3 regions of the Marinobacter alkaliphilus genome follow, and region 3 is predicted to be linked to each of the others. Evidence: predicted binding sites of a transcription regulator. Region 3 holds the regulator's gene; each other region holds the start of a gene.
What was found. The regulator FliA, encoded in region 3, starts transcription of late flagellar genes. The targets are predictions, from matches to a motif close to CTAAAGTTTNNNNNNNNNNNGCCGNTAA.
Positions count from the first base shown of each region.

Region 1 (5,582 bases), 1.2 Mb from region 3:
GGAATTGATTTCCTTGCGAAACCAACCACCCATCTGGTTGCTGGTATTACCGCCCGGAAACGACAGCAGGCCATAGGGCTCGTAGACCTTCTGCATCAGCGCCATGCCATCATCGTGGTAGAACCAGGCATACATTTCCGGCGTGATCATGCCAAACGGTATGGTGGTGAAGTACATGGCGTTGGGGATGGTGCCCTTGTAGTAGTACGAGGCGGTGTGGCCCATGTCATACTGGCCGTTGCGCACCAGGTCAAAAATACCGAAGGGCGCCTTGTGCTTGTTCGAAGAATCAATCCGGAACTTCAGGCGGCCGCTGGACATCCGCTCCGCCATCGCGGCCATATTGCGAGGAGTCTCACCCAGGATTTTGGAGTTCGGGCCCCAGGTTTCAGCCAGGCGGATGGTGTAGGTTTTCTCGGCCGCCGCAAACGGGCTGGTCAGCAGGGCAACCAACGTAAGGGCCGCCACGAAGATTCTGTGCATAGACATGGTGTTGGCTTCCATTGTTATTGCTTTGAGGGTAAAACGAACAAATAACGGAAAGCCATGATAACCGTGGAGGCCAGCCACGCCAATGCGGCAGGCCGGCCTCGCCGGAATCAGACCTTGAACTGGCTCACCAGCTCACGCAGGTTTTCACCCAGCCGCGCCAGCTCGTGACTGGCTTCATTGGTCTGGTTAACCCCGGTGTCGCTACGCTGGGCAGCGTCGACAATACGCACCACATTCTGGTTAATTTCCTCGGCCACCTGGCTCTGCTGCTCCGCCGCCGTGGCAATCTGGGTAACCTGATCATGGATCTGGGTCACCGATGTCACAATGGTGTTCAGCGCACCAGTGGCGTGATTGATGCGTTCGACGGTAGCCTCGGAACTCTTGCGGGAATGGTTCATCCGTTCAACAGAAGCCTTGGATTCGGCCACAAAGCCGTCAATCATTTCCCGAATCTGATCGGCGGATTCCGCAGAGCGTTTGGCCAACTGCCGAACCTCGTCCGCCACCACCGAGAAGCCACGACCGTGCTCACCCGCCCGTGCAGCCTCGATGGCCGCGTTAAGCGCCAGCAGGTTGGTCTGCTCGGTGACGGCATGGATCACATCCAGAACCTGCTGGATATCATTGGACTTCTCCGCCAGGGCGTTAATGCTGGCCGCCGTGCTCTCCATTTCTTCGGACAACTGGTTGACGGCACCTTGCGCGCTGGTGATCGTTTCACCACCCTCACGGGCCATGCGGTCGGCGTCTGAAGCGGCGCTTTCCACTTCGTTGGCATTGCCGGAAATCTGCTGGATGGTGGCTGCCATTTCATTGATCGCCGACGCAATCTGGTCTGTTTCCGAGCCCTGTTCCTGAACCGACTGGCGGGTTTCGTTGGCCACACGGCTCAGCTCTTCGGCGGCCGAGGCGACCTGATCGGTGGTTGAGCCCACTTCACGAATAGTATCCTGAATCTTGATCACGAAATGATTGAACCGGCGGCCTAGCTCAGCCAACTCATCCTTGCCGTCTTCCGGCAGACGCTGGCGTAGGTCGCCATCACCGTCGGCGATTTCCTGCATCATATCGCTGACTTTATTCAGGGGCGCCGTCACCGTTCGGCCAATCACCAGCCCTATGATCAGGGACACGGCAACTACGATAACCGTCACCAACAGAATAAAGCCCATGGCCGCCGCCATAGCCGAATCGATTTCCTTTCGTGCCTCAACCAATACCCGTTCAATATCGGTGACGTAAATACCGGCACCCATCATCCAATCCCAGCCCGGGATGATGCTTGAATAAGACACTTTCGGCTCTACCTCGCCCGAGGCGGGGTTTGTCCAGTCGTACTCATAAAAGCCGTCGGTTCCCGCCGCTGAGAACAGGTCCCGAACCAGTTTCTGTGTATTGGGGTTGGTCGTCGGCCCCTCGCGGGAAGGGTCCGGAGCGTAGGCGAGATTATCCAGATTACGGGCGTAGGCAAAAACGTAGTTATCCTGCCCGAATGTGATGGAGCGTAGCCGTTTGCGAGCCTCCTCGCGGGCGTCTCTATCAGACAACCCAGAGTTGTTCTTGGCATCCATGACCACTGCCCGGGCCGTTTCCACGAGATTCTTCAGGCCTTCCTTACGGGCATCCAGAAGCTCTTCCTCCAGGCGTTCCAACTCGGCTTCTCCGTTTGCCTGAATCTGGCTGGCGGTGATCCAGGCAATGGTACCCGCCGTAATCAGTACCGGCACCAATACGCCAATCAACAGGCGGGCTCGGATGGTCAGGTTGCTCAACAATGTCATGGTTCTGCTCCGGATTGTCTGCTCTGGCCTCGGGATTATCCACAGTGCCACGTACAAGGCTGTTCCAGTTTGTTAACGCCTGTATACCAATACTCAAGTAAAACATGTCGACTTGGTAGCCAGGCCATTTGTATCAAGCCTTTCAGGTAGTTCGGGTATCGGCCGTCATGTAAACGACTTGAGCTTGTGTCAGACTAAAGTTTCATGTCAGTCGTGCCGGGGAGAGCTCACCGTGAAACACCTTTTTCTCATCCGCCATGCCAAGTCCAGCTGGGATAACGACAACCTCAGCGACAAGGACCGCCCGCTAAACCCACGAGGCGAGCAACAGCTGGCACCGCTCGGGAAGGCGCTGCTGCGTTACGGGGCCATGGCAGGAGAGATTCACGTAAGCCCTGCCCTGCGCGCCCAACAAACGCTTAAAGGCATTTTGCATCCCTCGATGGGTGAAGCGCAGATTTACACTAACCCGGAACTCTATACCTTTGATTACCGGCGTCTATTACAGTGGCTGCAGAACTGTGACAATGAGGCGCAAACCCTGGCCATTGTCGGGCACAACCCGGCGCTTTTGGAACTGGCAGCCACCCTGGTGCCGCACGCTCCCTTTGAACTCCCCACCGCCAGTTTTATTCACATACGTTTACCAATCAAACACTGGCGCAAACTCGGCAAACGGGAAGGTCGGCTTGAAACCTTTCTAACCCCGGTGGACTTCAGTTATGAGGCGTTCAAACGCAAGAACCAGAAACGGCACAAGAACGCCGGCAAAGCGACGGTCAAAGACACTCCGTCAGTGCTTTTGGGGCAGGCCGAGAGTCTTAACCAGTTACATCGGGGGGTGATGCTCGGCCTGGACGATGAGTTTCTCCACCAGTATCGCATTGCCCTTCGTCGCAGCCGCGCCGTGGCCGAATCCCTGGCCGAGGTAACCGGAAACAAATCACTGAAGAGCCACATTTCCCACCTGAAACGACACGCCCAGGCCACGAGTAACCTGCGGGATCTGCACGTCTTCCGCCAGGATCTGCCGCAGCTATGCAGTGACCAGCCAGAGCTCCTGCGGGCACTGGAGCAATGGGTCTGCGCGCGGGTGGGCAAGGAACAGAAAAAACTGGCGAAACGGCTTGGAAGCAAACGTTACCGGCAGAGCCTGCACAGTTGGGAGGACGAGCTGCAGTCAAGGGAGTTCCGCAAACTGATCGACAAACTCAGTACCAGGGACGCTCAAAAAAGCGTTGAACACCGGCTGCGCATGTTCAACCGGAAAACCGCCGAACTGCTGCACGACGCGCCAGATGAGGACATCCACAATCTCCGCAAACTCCTGAAGCGCATCCGCTACCTCATGGAACTGGACATCGACAGCTGGAAATCCGCCCTTAAGACCCTACGACAGCGCCAGGATCTCTATGGCCGTTTCCAGGATCTGCATGTCCAGATTGAGCTGGTCAAACGGTTTGCTTCAAACCACCCGGAGGATCCAAACGGCGCGCTTCAGGCCCTGCTGGACTACCTGGCCGTCGAAAAGGACGACACCCGCAGACTGATTCTGTCCATCGGCGGGCTGAAGGCTGGCTGATGCCAGAACACCAGGTTCAGATTCTGACCATACGAGCTTCCAGGAGCAGGTTAGGGCCCAACTTCGCCACTCTCACCTGGCCCGGATTCAAGCCAAGGTCTTCCAGGGTTTCCTGGATATCGTCCATGGCCTCTTCCGAGGGTGCCGCCAGCAGCAACTCCCGCACTGACTCCAGAATCATCCTCACCGGCACGGTCATGAAATACACCGAGATCACCAGCATCATCACCGGGTCTGCATAGACTGCCAGTGCAGACCATTGGCTTTTCTCCAGCATCCAGGCGGCGGCAAAACCGATCATCACGGCAGCACTCAGGGCGCTGTCCATCAGCCACTGCCTCTGCTCGGCCCTGACCAGGCCGGAGTCGTTCTGAAAGCTGGACCAGCGTAGATACACCCACACGGCCAGGCAACCCACCACGTTCACCGCACCAAACACCATGGCCATATCGGCGGCCACCGCACGGCCACCCTGCAGCAACGAAACCACCGCCGAGGCCAGCGAAAGCACACACACCAGGGCAATAACCAGGCCTTTCACCGCAATCACCAGCGGCTCCACCGCACCCAAACCAAACGGATAGTCTTCTGTTGCTGGCCGACGCACCAGGCGAGCGGCATAGAGTGAAAGCAGGGACAGCGCCAGGCTGATCAGTGAGTAGGCGCCATCGAAAAGAATGACCAGGGAATCAACCCAAAGCCCCCAGCCGATACCGACGACAGCAAACAAGCCCGCACCGGCCGCAGATAATGTCAGCGCCATATTTTCCCGCGCCAGAGAAGTAAACATTTTGACCTCCTGAGAATTGCCGGCCATATTATCGGCATCACCACGAAGGCGTGAGTCGCTGAGCGACGGAAAATCCGGCGCAACGAGATAACCATGAAGACTTCCCAGATAAAAATCTTTCTGTCCGTGGTCCGGAACGGCAGCGTTGCCGCAGCCGCCAGGGAGCTGAACCGCAGCCGAACCACAGTGAGCACCGTGCTGGCCTCGCTGGAGGATGAACTGGGAGTTGAGTTGTTTGAACGCAGCGGTAACCAGCTGCATCTGACCTCCATCGGCCAGTCCATTCTCACCGATTGCCGGCGCTTCGATCAGGTCGCCGGCCAGATACAGGCCCGCTGCCAGCACCACCTGAGCGGGGCCGAATCGGTGTTGCGCATCGCCCGGGACGATGCCATTCCCGAGGACATTTGGCGGGACATTCTGCGCCGCCTGAAACAGCGATTTCCGCAAACCAGCCTGTCGATCTACCTGGCGCCCCCACGAGAACTGCCCTCGCTGGTCCGAAACCAGTCGGTGGATGTCGCCTACGGGCTGATGCCGGAACTGATGAATGAAGGCTACCAATGGTTCCGCGAGCTGGCTGACGTGCGCATGCTGACCGTCGCTGCGCCCGAGCATCCGCTTAGCCAACTGAAACGGGTAACCCAGGATGATCTGATCAGCCATACCGAAATCACCATTGCCTACATGCAGGATTCCGTGCTGGTGGCAGACTCACCGGAAACCGCCAACTACCTGGCATTTACCCAGTACGAGTTGATCCGCGATGCGGTGATGGACGGCGCCGGCTGGGCGGACCTGCCGTTACCATTGATTGCTGAGGCACTGCGGAAAGAACAGCTGAAAACCATCCATCACCGCAGCGCGCGTTGGTGGAAGGTGTTCAGCGCCCTGGAGTCAGAACAAGCCCAGGGCGGCGCCGTGGTAGGCTGGC
Region 1 is NZ_AP043751.1:632,794-638,375, forward strand. Features, by position in the region: gene ACZ5Q2_RS02925 (TRAP transporter substrate-binding protein) at 1-489, opposite strand, end outside; gene ACZ5Q2_RS02930 (methyl-accepting chemotaxis protein) at 600-2,276, opposite strand; gene ACZ5Q2_RS02935 (CHAD domain-containing protein) at 2,509-3,858, shown strand; gene ACZ5Q2_RS02940 (cation diffusion facilitator family transporter) at 3,875-4,648, opposite strand; gene ACZ5Q2_RS02945 (LysR family transcriptional regulator) at 4,742-5,582, shown strand, end outside.
Region 1: a site for FliA is predicted at 2,432-2,459, ahead of ACZ5Q2_RS02930 (methyl-accepting chemotaxis protein). Genes of this name have one in related genera too.

Region 2 (5,582 bases), 1.1 Mb from region 3:
AACTCAATGCCGCCCACATGCTGATACGAACGCTGCACGGCAAAACCGAGAAATCCGCTGCGGGGGAAGTGCTCCCTGTACTCATCCATCAGGAAGCGGCAGCTATCGATAATGGCTTGCTCACTGTTGAGCTTTTTGACCGTGCCTTTGTAACGGCGCTGGGTAGGGCTCAGGTCCAGAAACGGAAAGCAGCCCTGTTCATGCACCACCGTAATATCAATGGGCCGGCGCTCCACCGCAAACACCTCAAGTACTTCTTCGACATCGTCACAGTAAACGGTGTCGATGGTGTTGATGCCATAATCACAGATCACCCGCCGGGCTTCGCGGTTGGACAGATGCCTCCGGCCATCGCTCAGTGCCCGGGCCACGAGTTTCCGGGTATTGGCACGGTCGGCGAAATGGTCGGTGAAGGATTCCGGTGTTTCTGTCAGCAGCCTCTGCACCCGCTGGTGACGAACGTGCTGCATAAAGGCCATGACCGCCTTCTCCGGATTGAAGAACGACGGCAGGCCGGCACGATAAAACTCTTCACGGGAATCCATCACCGTGCTCTGCCCCAGCCAGCAGGTGAAAATGTTCAGCCGTGTGCCCTTGGAAGCCTGCACCACCGCATCGGCAATCTGCAGGCTGTCCTCGATCAGGGTTGGCGCATACATCACCAACACGTTGGCCACGTTCGGGTCTTTGGCGAGAATCTTGATCGCCTTGCCATAAAGTTCTGGCGTGGCGTCGTAGTTGAGGTCGATCGGGTTTTTCCGGGTCCAGTAGGCCGGCAACAGCTCCGCCAGGGCATCAACGGACTGCTCCGACAGTTCCGCCAGTTCGCCGCCCAGGTCGGCCAACCGGTCCACCGCCAGCACACCGGGGCCAACCCCGTTGGCCATGATCGCCAACGATTCGCGCCGCAGCGGGCGCATTCGGGTCAGGGTTTCCAGGGCATCAAACATCTGGCCCAGGCCGTCCACCCGTAACACACCGGCTCTCTGCAGCATGGCATCGTAAATCGGGTCACTGCGCTTGATGCCGGCCGGTAACTCATGGGCGAACCACTCCGACTCCGGCACCCGGCCGGATTTCACCGCAATAACCGGTTTGGTCCGGGAGGCTACCCGTACCGCCGACATAAAGCGGCGGGGATTGGGAATATTTTCGATGTGCAAAAGGATAGCGCGGGTCTGGGTGTCCTGGGCCAGGTAATCGATCAGGTCGTCGTGATCAATGTCCATGCCATCGCCCAGTGTCAGGAAGTAAGAAAACCCGACACCCCGGGCAAAAGCCCAGTCAATCACCGAACTGGCAATGGTGCCGGACTGCCCCACAAACGCCACCCGTCCGGGAATGGCGCCCATGTGTGCATAGGTGGCGTTAAGATGACGTGCCGGCACCATCAGGCCGATGGTATTGGGCCCCAATACCCGAATGCCGGTTTCCCGGGCCGCGTCCCGCACCGAATACATCAACGGCTGCCCGGTTTTACTGTGGGTACGTGACATACCGCCGGTCATCACAATGGCAGTACGCACACCACATTCGCCGAGCTTTCGAATCATTTTCGGCACAGTATCCGGTGGCGTACAGATAATGGCCAGATCCGGGCTAAAATCCAGTTTCGAGACCTTCTTGACGCAAGGAACCCCGTGCACGTTGTCGTAGTCGGTCTGGTTGACCACCACCAGGCGGCCTGGATAGCCACCACCCAGCAGGTTCCTGAGTACCATACCACCGAGGTTCTCGGCCCGTTCGGAAGCACCAATCACAGCAATGGATTCAGGATTGAACAGGCTTTCCAGATAGCGGGTACTCAAGGTGACTCTCCCTGACCATGGGCGACGAAGATATGGATAAGAATCTCAATAAAACAGGATACTTATCAATGTATAACTTATCTTAGATGGGTATTTCCTGATGTAAATCCGGTATCACAACCATTAGACCAAAGAAATACGACAAACTTCGGTTTTCCCTGATAACATGGCCTGAAAAATAAGCATATTCGGGTTCAGGCTAGACGTATGACCACGGCATTTTTCTCCCACGATGACTGCATGAAGCACAATATGGGCCCGGAGCACCCGGAATGCCCTGAGCGAATCTCCACCATCCTCGCGTATCTGGCAGACACTCACCTGGAACGGGATCTGGACTGGGTTCGACCGGAAGAAATTACCCGTGACCAGCTGTTAACGGTGCACCCCGAGACTTACCTTCAACAGCTGGATATGATGCAGCCTACCCGGGGCCGGGTGTTTACCGATCCGGACACCGCCATGATGCCGGATACCCTGCGCGCCGCCCGACTGGCCGCCGGCGGCAATATCCAGGCGGTCGATATGGTAATGAGTAGTCAGGTGACCAACGCGTTTGTCTGCGCCCGCCCACCCGGGCACCATGCCGAGCGCTCCAAATCCATGGGGTTCTGCTTCTATAACAACGTGGCACTGGCAGCCATGCGCGCCCTCACCTTCCATCACCTGGAACGGGTTGCGATCGTTGATTTCGATGTGCATCAGGGCAACGGCACCGTGGACATCGTTGGCGGAGACGAACGCATCCTGATGTGCTCCAGCTTCCAGCACCCTTTCTATCCGCACTCCCATGTGCATCGCCAGGCGGACAACATTATCAATGCGCCGATCGAGGCCAACTGCTCGGCTCTGGACTACCGTAAAACGGTGGAAGCAGCGTGGCTTAAGAAATTGCAGGATTTCCGCCCGCAGCTGGTACTGATTTCCGCCGGTTTTGATGGCCATAAACTCGACCCGATGGCAGAACTGAATCTGGAAGTCGATGACTATCGCTGGTTGACGGAAATGCTGATCAGCGTGGCCCATGACCACGCAAACGACCGGATTGTGTCAACTCTGGAGGGGGGATATCACCTGAAAGCGCTGGCCGAAAGCGTCACCGCCCACCTGGACCTGCTCAGCACGGTTTACTGACAAGTCCCGCTCCATTCAGCCTGAGAAATCCATACCCGGGCCGTTCGCCTGCTGTAACTCGGGGCGCTCGCCCTGCCGTTGCAAGCGAATGGTGGTACGGCGATTATCCGCATGCCGGCGGGAAACCGGGAACTGGTCACCGTGCCCACGCACAATCAGAAGGTCATCATCGATACCGCGGGATCGCAGATAGTCCGCCACCACATTCGCCCGCTCTTCGGACAGCGCCCGGTTATCGATGCGGCTGCCAACACTGTCTGAATGGCCGTCCACAAATATCCGCTCAACGGTGGAATCCGCCATTACGTAGGTCACGATGTTATCCAGCAGCTGCCTGTCGGTATCAGACAGGCTGGTACTGCCGCTGGCAAACGGCACTCGGGAACGACGAATCTGGTCGTAGTTCACCGGCAGCAGGCTGGATACGCACTCCCGGTAGCCCGAGTACGGGCCTGAGAAATTAACGTTGGAAAGTTGGACCCGCACGGGCCGGTCATCATAACGGGCAGCTCGTGTGACGGTCGGGCGCATCCCCTGCAACAAGCCCTGAGTCATCAGCGTTGCCTCACGACTGCTGACCGTGACCGCCCTGGGCTGGTCAGAGACCGTTACCGAGCCGATGACCCGGGGCGCCACGCCAGGACGCCAGGCTGGCGCTTCCACCACTAGCTGGCCGCGACCAGGGCGCATCACCGGGATCTCGGATTCCAGATAGAAACTCAACGCTTCGCCGGCCCGATGGCGGAAAACCGCCCTGCCGTATCCCGGTACCTCGTGTACCAGGGAACACTCAAACACAGATTCCGACAGGTACCACTGGCTGTTCTCAATGCCGGCACCGTAGCTTGTCGCCAAAACAGGCGTAGCTGTCACTGAAAGCAAAGCCGACACGCCTGCAGCTGCCAGTTTTTGATGAAGCAAATGGTGAAGCGAATAAGTCATTGTGAGAGCGCCTCGAAAACCGGGTCTGTTTCCAACATGACTGTTTAACGGCGTTCAAAATGATTACTTGAGCCACAAAGGGACTGGATTAGCAAAAACATTCCCATCCGCCTTCTGATATAATCCGCAAAATTTTTTGGCTGCTTAGCGGATACCATCATGACCAGAACACTCACCATCACCCGCCCCGACGACTGGCACCTGCACGTGCGCGACGGTGCTGTACTGAACAGCGTGGTGCCGGCCACCGCCGCCTGCTTTGGCCGGGCGATCATCATGCCCAATCTGGTGCCACCGGTAACCGACGCCGCAGCCGCCGTGGCCTACCGTGACCGGATCCGGGCAGCCGCCGGCAATACCGCCTTCGAGCCACTGATGACGCTGTACCTGACCGAAAGCATGACCCCCGAAACCATTCGGGAAGCCAAGGCCGCCGGCGTTGTCGCTGCCAAACTCTACCCCGCGGGCGCCACCACCAATTCAGAATCGGGTGTTACCGATATCAGCAATATTTACCCGGTACTTGAAGCCATGGCCGAGTGCGGCATGCTGCTTCTGGTTCACGGCGAAGTCACGGATGCCGACATTGATATCTTCGACCGGGAAAAAGTGTTTCTGGAACGGGTCCTGAGCCCAACCATCGAGGCCTTCCCGACCCTGAAAGTGGTCCTGGAGCACATCACCACGGCGGACTCCGCCGAGTTTGTGCGCGCCCACACCGGCGGCAACCTGGCCGCCACCCTGACGCCCCAGCACCTGATGTACAACCGCAACCACATGCTGGTGGGCGGTATCCGCCCCCACCTGTATTGCCTGCCGATCCTGAAACGCAACAAGCATCAGTTGGCCCTGCGCGAGGCGGTTGCCAGCGGCGATCCGCGCTTCTTCCTGGGCACAGATTCCGCCCCCCACGCCCGCGACAAAAAGGAAGCCGCCTGCGGCTGCGCCGGTTGCTATTCTGCCTACGGCGCCATTGGCCTGTACGCAGACGTCTTTGAGGAACTCGGCATTCTCGACAAACTGGAAGCCTTTGCCAGTTTCAACGGCGCCGACTTTTACGGCCTGCCACGAAACACCGACACCATTACCCTGGTACGTGAGCCCTGGACCATGCCAGAGCAACTGCCGTTGGCCGACGGTAACATCGTACCCTTGAAGGCCGGTGAAACCGTTCACTGGCGCATGGCGTAACTCATCATTCATTCATAACACGAACATCGGAGTTCGAGTGTCAGAAGAAAACAAGCCGCCACATCCTATGTCCCAACGCTTCCGTGGCTTCCTGCCTGTGGTTGTCGATGTTGAAACCGCCGGTTTCAATCCGGAGCGGGACGCCCTGCTGGAAATTGCCGCCGTCATACTGACCATGGACGACGATGGCTTGCTGCGCCGGGGGGAAACCCACGTACAGCAGATTGACCCCTTCGAAGGCGCCAACCTGGAGCAGTCTGCCCTGGACTTCACCGGCATCGACCCCTGGAACCCGGAACGTGAGGCAGTTCCTGAGCGGGAAGGCCTGAGCGAAATATTCTCCCCGATCCGCAAGGCGGTGAAAGCCCACGACTGCAAGCGTGCGGTTCTGGTCGGCCACAACGCCACCTTTGACCACAACTTTGTGTTTGCGGCTGCCTTGCGGGCCGACATCAAACGTAACCCGTTCCACCCGTTCTCCACCTTTGATACCGCAACCCTGGCTGG
Region 2 is NZ_AP043751.1:2,471,507-2,477,088, reverse strand. Features, by position in the region: gene ACZ5Q2_RS11315 (bifunctional acetate--CoA ligase family protein/GNAT family N-acetyltransferase) at 1-1,808, opposite strand, end outside; gene ACZ5Q2_RS11310 (histone deacetylase family protein) at 2,016-2,942, shown strand; gene ACZ5Q2_RS11305 (flagellar protein MotY) at 2,958-3,884, opposite strand; gene pyrC (dihydroorotase) at 4,044-5,075, shown strand; gene rnt (ribonuclease T) at 5,113-5,582, shown strand, end outside.
Region 2: a site for FliA is predicted at 3,929-3,956, ahead of ACZ5Q2_RS11305 (flagellar protein MotY). Genes of this name have one in related genera too.

Region 3 (5,582 bases):
TCCCGACGGCGCAACCGCTGCCATTCGTCTCGCAGGGCGGTCGCTTCGTCGCGCATGGTGTGCGCCACCGGCATGCTTTCTTCGACCAGGTCCATGGTGCGATTGGCCGCCTGGCTGGTCATCTGGACAACGTAGGCCAGCCGATCCGAGGCATCGGACATCTTGGACAAGACTTCTTTCTGCTCGGCACTGCGGGCGTCTATCTGAAAATTCCGGATAGCCTCGTGCAGGCTCCGGGTCAACCGCCCCACTTCCCGATAGAGGCTCTGGTCGCGAACTTCACTTAGCTCGTTGATCACCGACATTGCCCGGGCGTAGTTACCGGAACTGATGCATTCGGCCAACTCCGAACTCTGCTGCTGGAGCTTTTCGGTTACCTCCGGGTCGAGGCCCTGATGGTTCTCGTTCTTGTCAGTCATGACAGCCATCCGACCTCTGGTTACTGGATTCGCTCGAAGATCTTCTCAATCTTTTCCTTGAGAACGGCAGCAGTAAACGGTTTGACGACATACCCGTTAACGCCGGCCTGGGCCGCCGCCACAATCTGGTCACGCTTGGCCTCCGCAGTTACCATCAGCACCGGCAGGTTCTTCAGGTTCTCGTCTGCCCGCACCGCCTTGAGCAGATCAAAACCCGACATGCCTGGCATGTTCCAGTCGGTCACCAGGAAGTCGTACTTGCCGCTCCTGAGCATGGGCAAGGCAGTGTTGCCATCGTCCGCTTCATCCGTATTGGTGAAGCCAAGATCGCGCAGCAGATTCTTGATGATTCGCCGCATTGTGGAAAAGTCATCCACAATGAGAATTTTCATGTTTTTGTCCAATGGGACCTCCAGTCAGTAACACCCGGATTTCATTAAGCCTTTTGAAAGTCTAGCAGGCCGCTGCTTTAACCGCTTATTGTGTGGTGTTTGGCCGCGTTGTAAAGCGCCGGTTACCAAAATCTACACAGTTACGCGCCGCGCGGTCAGCGCCGGCCCGATTTATTCTGGCTCGTCTTCCCGCCAATCGGACAACCGCCCCCTGAGACGAAGGGCCGCCTGGCTATGAATCTGGCTGACCCGGCTCTCGCTGACACCCAGCACCGCGCCAATCTCCTTGAGGTTCAGCTCTTCCTGGTAGTAGAGGCTCAACACCAGTTTTTCTCGCTCAGGAAGCTCTTCAATTGCCTCTGCCAGGCTTTTCTGGAATGCATTTGATGCAATGCCATCCAGGGGATTATCGCTGGCCTCTGTTTCTTCTATCGGCAGCTCCCCGGATTCATTGAGCTCATCAAGGCTAAAAAGTCGGCCACTGTTGGCGTCTGCCAGGGAGGCATGATATTCCGACAGGTCAATGCCCAGCTCTTCGGCAACATCAACATCCTGGGCCTCGCGCCCGGTGCGGTCTTCAACTGTCTTGATGGCTGCCGCGATACGGCGGGCATTGCGGTGAACGGAGCGGGGAACCCAGTCGCCCTTGCGGATTTCATCCACCATGGCACCGCGGATACGAATACCTGCGTAGGTTTCAAAGGTGGCACCCTTGCCGGTGGAATAGCGTTGCGCAGCTTCCAGCAGGCCGATCATACCCGCCTGCATAAGATCTTCAAGCTGAACCGAGGCCGGCAAACGGGCCATCAAGTGTAGGGCGATTTTCTTGACCAGCGGCGCATGCTCCTCAATCAGCTGAGAGGGGCCTTTTGCGCCAGCCTGATGGTAGATTCCCAGGTTCTTCGCCAATGTCATGTATCCGGTTTTCTTATAGGACTGGATTCAGATCAGACTTCGACGAGCCGCTCCACGAAAAACTCCAGATGCCCTCTTGGCGATGATGGCAGCGGCCAGCTGTCCACTTTCTCTGCCAGGGCACGGATCGCCAGCGAGGCCTTGGCCCGTGGATAGGCATCCAGAACGGCCCGCTGCCGCTGAACGGCTTTTTTGACGGCTTCGTCGTAAGGCACGATACCTACATATTGTAGTGCTACATCAAGGAAACGCTCGGTGACACGGGTCAGTTTTTCATACAGATGCCGGCCTTCCTGCTCATTTCGCACCTGATTCGCCAGAATACGGAAACGGTTGGTGCCGTAGTCGCGATTCATCAGTTTGATCAGGGCATAGGCATCGGTAATGGAGGTAGGCTCATCGCACACCACCAGCAGCAATTCCTGGGAGGCCCGCAGGAAACTGACGACCGACTCGGAAATACCGGCTGCTGTGTCAACAATCAGCACATCAATCTGGTCACCCAGCTCGCTGAAGGCGTTGATCAGCCCTGCATGTTCCATCGGGCTCAACTGGGTCATACGCTGGGTGCCGGACGATGCGGGGACAATCTTGATACCACCCGGGCCGTTGACCAGAACGTCCTTGAGGTCGCACTCGCCACTGAGCACATCCTGCAGATTGCGATTGGCGGTAATGCCCAACAGCACGTCGATATTGGCAAGGCCAAGGTCTGCATCCAGCAACACCACCCGCCGGCCTTTCTGGGCCAGCGCGATACCGAGGTTGACGGACACATTACTCTTGCCGACACCGCCCTTGCCGCCGGTAACCGCAATCACCTGAACCGGATGTGGTCTGCTCATACTGTTATCAGTCTCTTACTGCGTTCTTGTGTGGGCACAAACGGCAGCGCACCGGCTGTACCACCGGGCCTCAGGCCCCTTCTGCAACGGCCTGGCCGTGCTGCATTGTTTTCAGGCGTTCTACGCCCAACCGCACCAGAGGAATGGCCTCTGCCCGGTGCAGGTCTTCGGGAATCTTCTGGCCATCGGTATACCATGCCACTGGCAGGCCGGTTTCCATGACAAAGCCCAAAGACTCACCCAGTGTCAGCGCTTCGTCAATTTTGGTCATCACGCAGCCTGCAAGGTTTGCCATCTTATAGCAATGCCACACGGATTTCATGATGCGCGGCTGGCTGGTGGCAGACACGACCAGATGGGTACGGATATTGTGATCGCTCCGGGCCAACTCCGCCAGCTGTTCCTGATAACCGCGATCCGAGCTGGTCAGCCCGGCAGTATCAATCAGAACCAGGTGCCGGTCTGACAATTCGTCCAGAATGTCATCCAGGGAATGACTCTCGTCCACAACCCGGACCGGAACATTGAGGATACGGCCAAACACAAACAGCTGTTCATGGGCTGCCACCCGGTAGCGATCGGTGGTGACCAAAGCCAGGGAATCCGGCCCGTGCTCCAGTACATATTGGGCTGCCAGCTTGCCAATGGTGGTGGTCTTCCCAGACCCGGTTGGCCCCACCAGCGCATAGACGCCGCCGGCCTCAAGCCAGTGTTCCCGAGCGGTACGTACGCCGGTGGCCAGCATCTTCAGGGATTGCTTCCAACCGTCTTCCAACCTGCCGGCGCGATGCTGACGGGACAGAGAGGTTGCCAGCTCCGCGCCCAGGCCAAATTCCTGCAGCCGCTCGGCAAGCCTCTGCTGAACCGCATTGGATGCCGCGACGGCAGGCTTCTCGGGTACCGAGGTACGGCCGCTGACCATCTCTCTCAGGGAGTTGATTTCCGCTCTCATGCTCGCCAACTCATCCGAGTAGCCCGCCTCTGGTCGGCCACCCGCATTGCCCACCGAGGTCGATCCACCAGCCAACTCACCTGACCAGTCGGCAGCCGGCCGATCATCAGCCAGTGCACGATCATATTCCGCGCCGACACCCGCCCGCTTCTCCCGCACTTCGCGAATGCGATTGCGTGATCGGTTCAACTCTTCTTCCAGCCGACGATGCTGGTCTGCCTGCAGCTCCGCCAGGCGGGAGCCGTTGGTGGCCTGTGCCGCTCTCTCGCCAAGGCGCTGGCGTGCCATATTTTCGTCATAGTCCAGGGCCGTCACAATTTCGACGCCTCCGTCCACCCGGCGATTGGACAAAATAACGGCATCCGGTCCCATCTCATGACTGACCTGTTTCAGGGCTTCGGCCATGGTCTTTGCAAAAAACCGTTGTACTTTCATAGCGTTTCATCCTCCACCGGCGTGCCCGAATCGGGTGCTCGCCTTGCCCTGCCGGCCTTACTGACCAACAGAGGCGACTATCGTGATCTGTTTGTTATCCGGAATTTCCTGGTACGAGAGCACATGCAAACGCTCTACCCCATAACTGGCAAACTTTGCCAGCACTGGCCGCAAGGGCCCGGAAACCAGAAGAATCGCCGGCTTGCCCAGCATTTCCTGGCGCTGAACACTGTCCTGAAGGGACCGCTGCAGCTTTTCCACCATATTGGGCTCAAGCACCAGGCCAATATCGTCCTGTCCGCCGGATTGTTGACTCTGCTGAACTGACTTAAGCAACAACTGTTCCAGGTCTGGATCCAGAGTGATCACCGGTATCTCGGTGTCATTGCCACAGATGCTCTGAACGATCATTCGGCGCAGCGCCTGGCGAGCCAGGGTGGTCAACAGTTTCGGGTCCTGGCTTCTGGGATGGACGTTAACGATGGCTTCGGCAATGGAGCGCATATCCCTGACCGGCACTTCTTCCCGGAGCAGATTCTGAAGCACCCGCAACAGGACGCTCACGGAAATCGTCGTAGGCACCAGCTCCTCAGCCAGTTTCGGGGCCATTTTCTCCAACTGGTCCAGCCACTTCTGGGCCTCTTCATGGCCGATAAGTTCATGGGCGTGCTTTTGCAGAATCTGGTTAAGGTGGGTAGCCACCACCGTGCTGGCATCCACCACGGTGTAGCCCAGAGTCTGGGCCTGGTCTTTCTTGTCAGGCTCAATCCAGATGGCATCCAGGCCGAAGGCCGGGTCTTTGCCGGCAATGCCTTCCACCTTGCCGAACACCTGACCCGGATCAATGGCCAGCTCACGTTCCGGGTGAATCTCCGCCTCGGCAATGGTCACACCCATCAGGGTAATGCGATAGACGTTCGGCATCAGGTCCAGATTGTCCCGAATGTGCACTGACGGCATCAGGAAACCCAGATCCTGAGACAGTTTTTTGCGAACCCCCTTGATGCGACTGAGCAGCTGCCCGCCCTGGGATTTATCGACCAGAGGAATCAGCCGGTAGCCCACTTCCAGACCAACGATGTCAACGGTCGCCACATCATCCCAGCCCAGCTCCCGGGTTTCACCGGGCGCCGGCAGCGCCTGTCCTTCTGCGCCGGACCGATCCTGAACCACCTCGCCACCGGCACGGGGCGCTCCACCAGCCATGCCGCCACGACCGGCGTAAACGCCCTCTTCTTCCACAGTCTGGCTTTGCTTTTTCCAGATCAGCCAGGCCGCACCGGCGGCAAGGCTGCCCAATCCCAGGAAGGCAACATGGGGCATGCCCGGAATCAGACCCAGGATAATCAGGATGACTGCGGCAATACCGATGGCCTTGGGCGCGTTGAACATCTGATGAATGATCTGCCCGCCCATGTCCTGGCTGGCCGTTACCCGCGTTACCATGATGGCAGCGGAAGTAGACAGCAACAGTGATGGAATCTGGGCAACCAGGCCGTCACCAATGGTCAGCAGCGCGTACCGCTGCATCGCCAGGCCAAAGTCCAGGCCATGCTGGAGCATGCCGATCGAGATACCACCAATGATATTGATCGCAAGAATCAGCAACCCCGCAATGGCATCG
Region 3 is NZ_AP043751.1:3,535,926-3,541,507, forward strand. Features, by position in the region: gene ACZ5Q2_RS16155 (protein phosphatase CheZ) at 1-419, opposite strand, end outside; gene cheY (chemotaxis response regulator CheY) at 440-823, opposite strand; gene ACZ5Q2_RS16165 (RNA polymerase sigma factor FliA) at 983-1,726, opposite strand; gene ACZ5Q2_RS16170 (MinD/ParA family protein) at 1,759-2,571, opposite strand; gene flhF (flagellar biosynthesis protein FlhF) at 2,642-3,958, opposite strand; gene flhA (flagellar biosynthesis protein FlhA) at 4,016-5,582, opposite strand, start outside.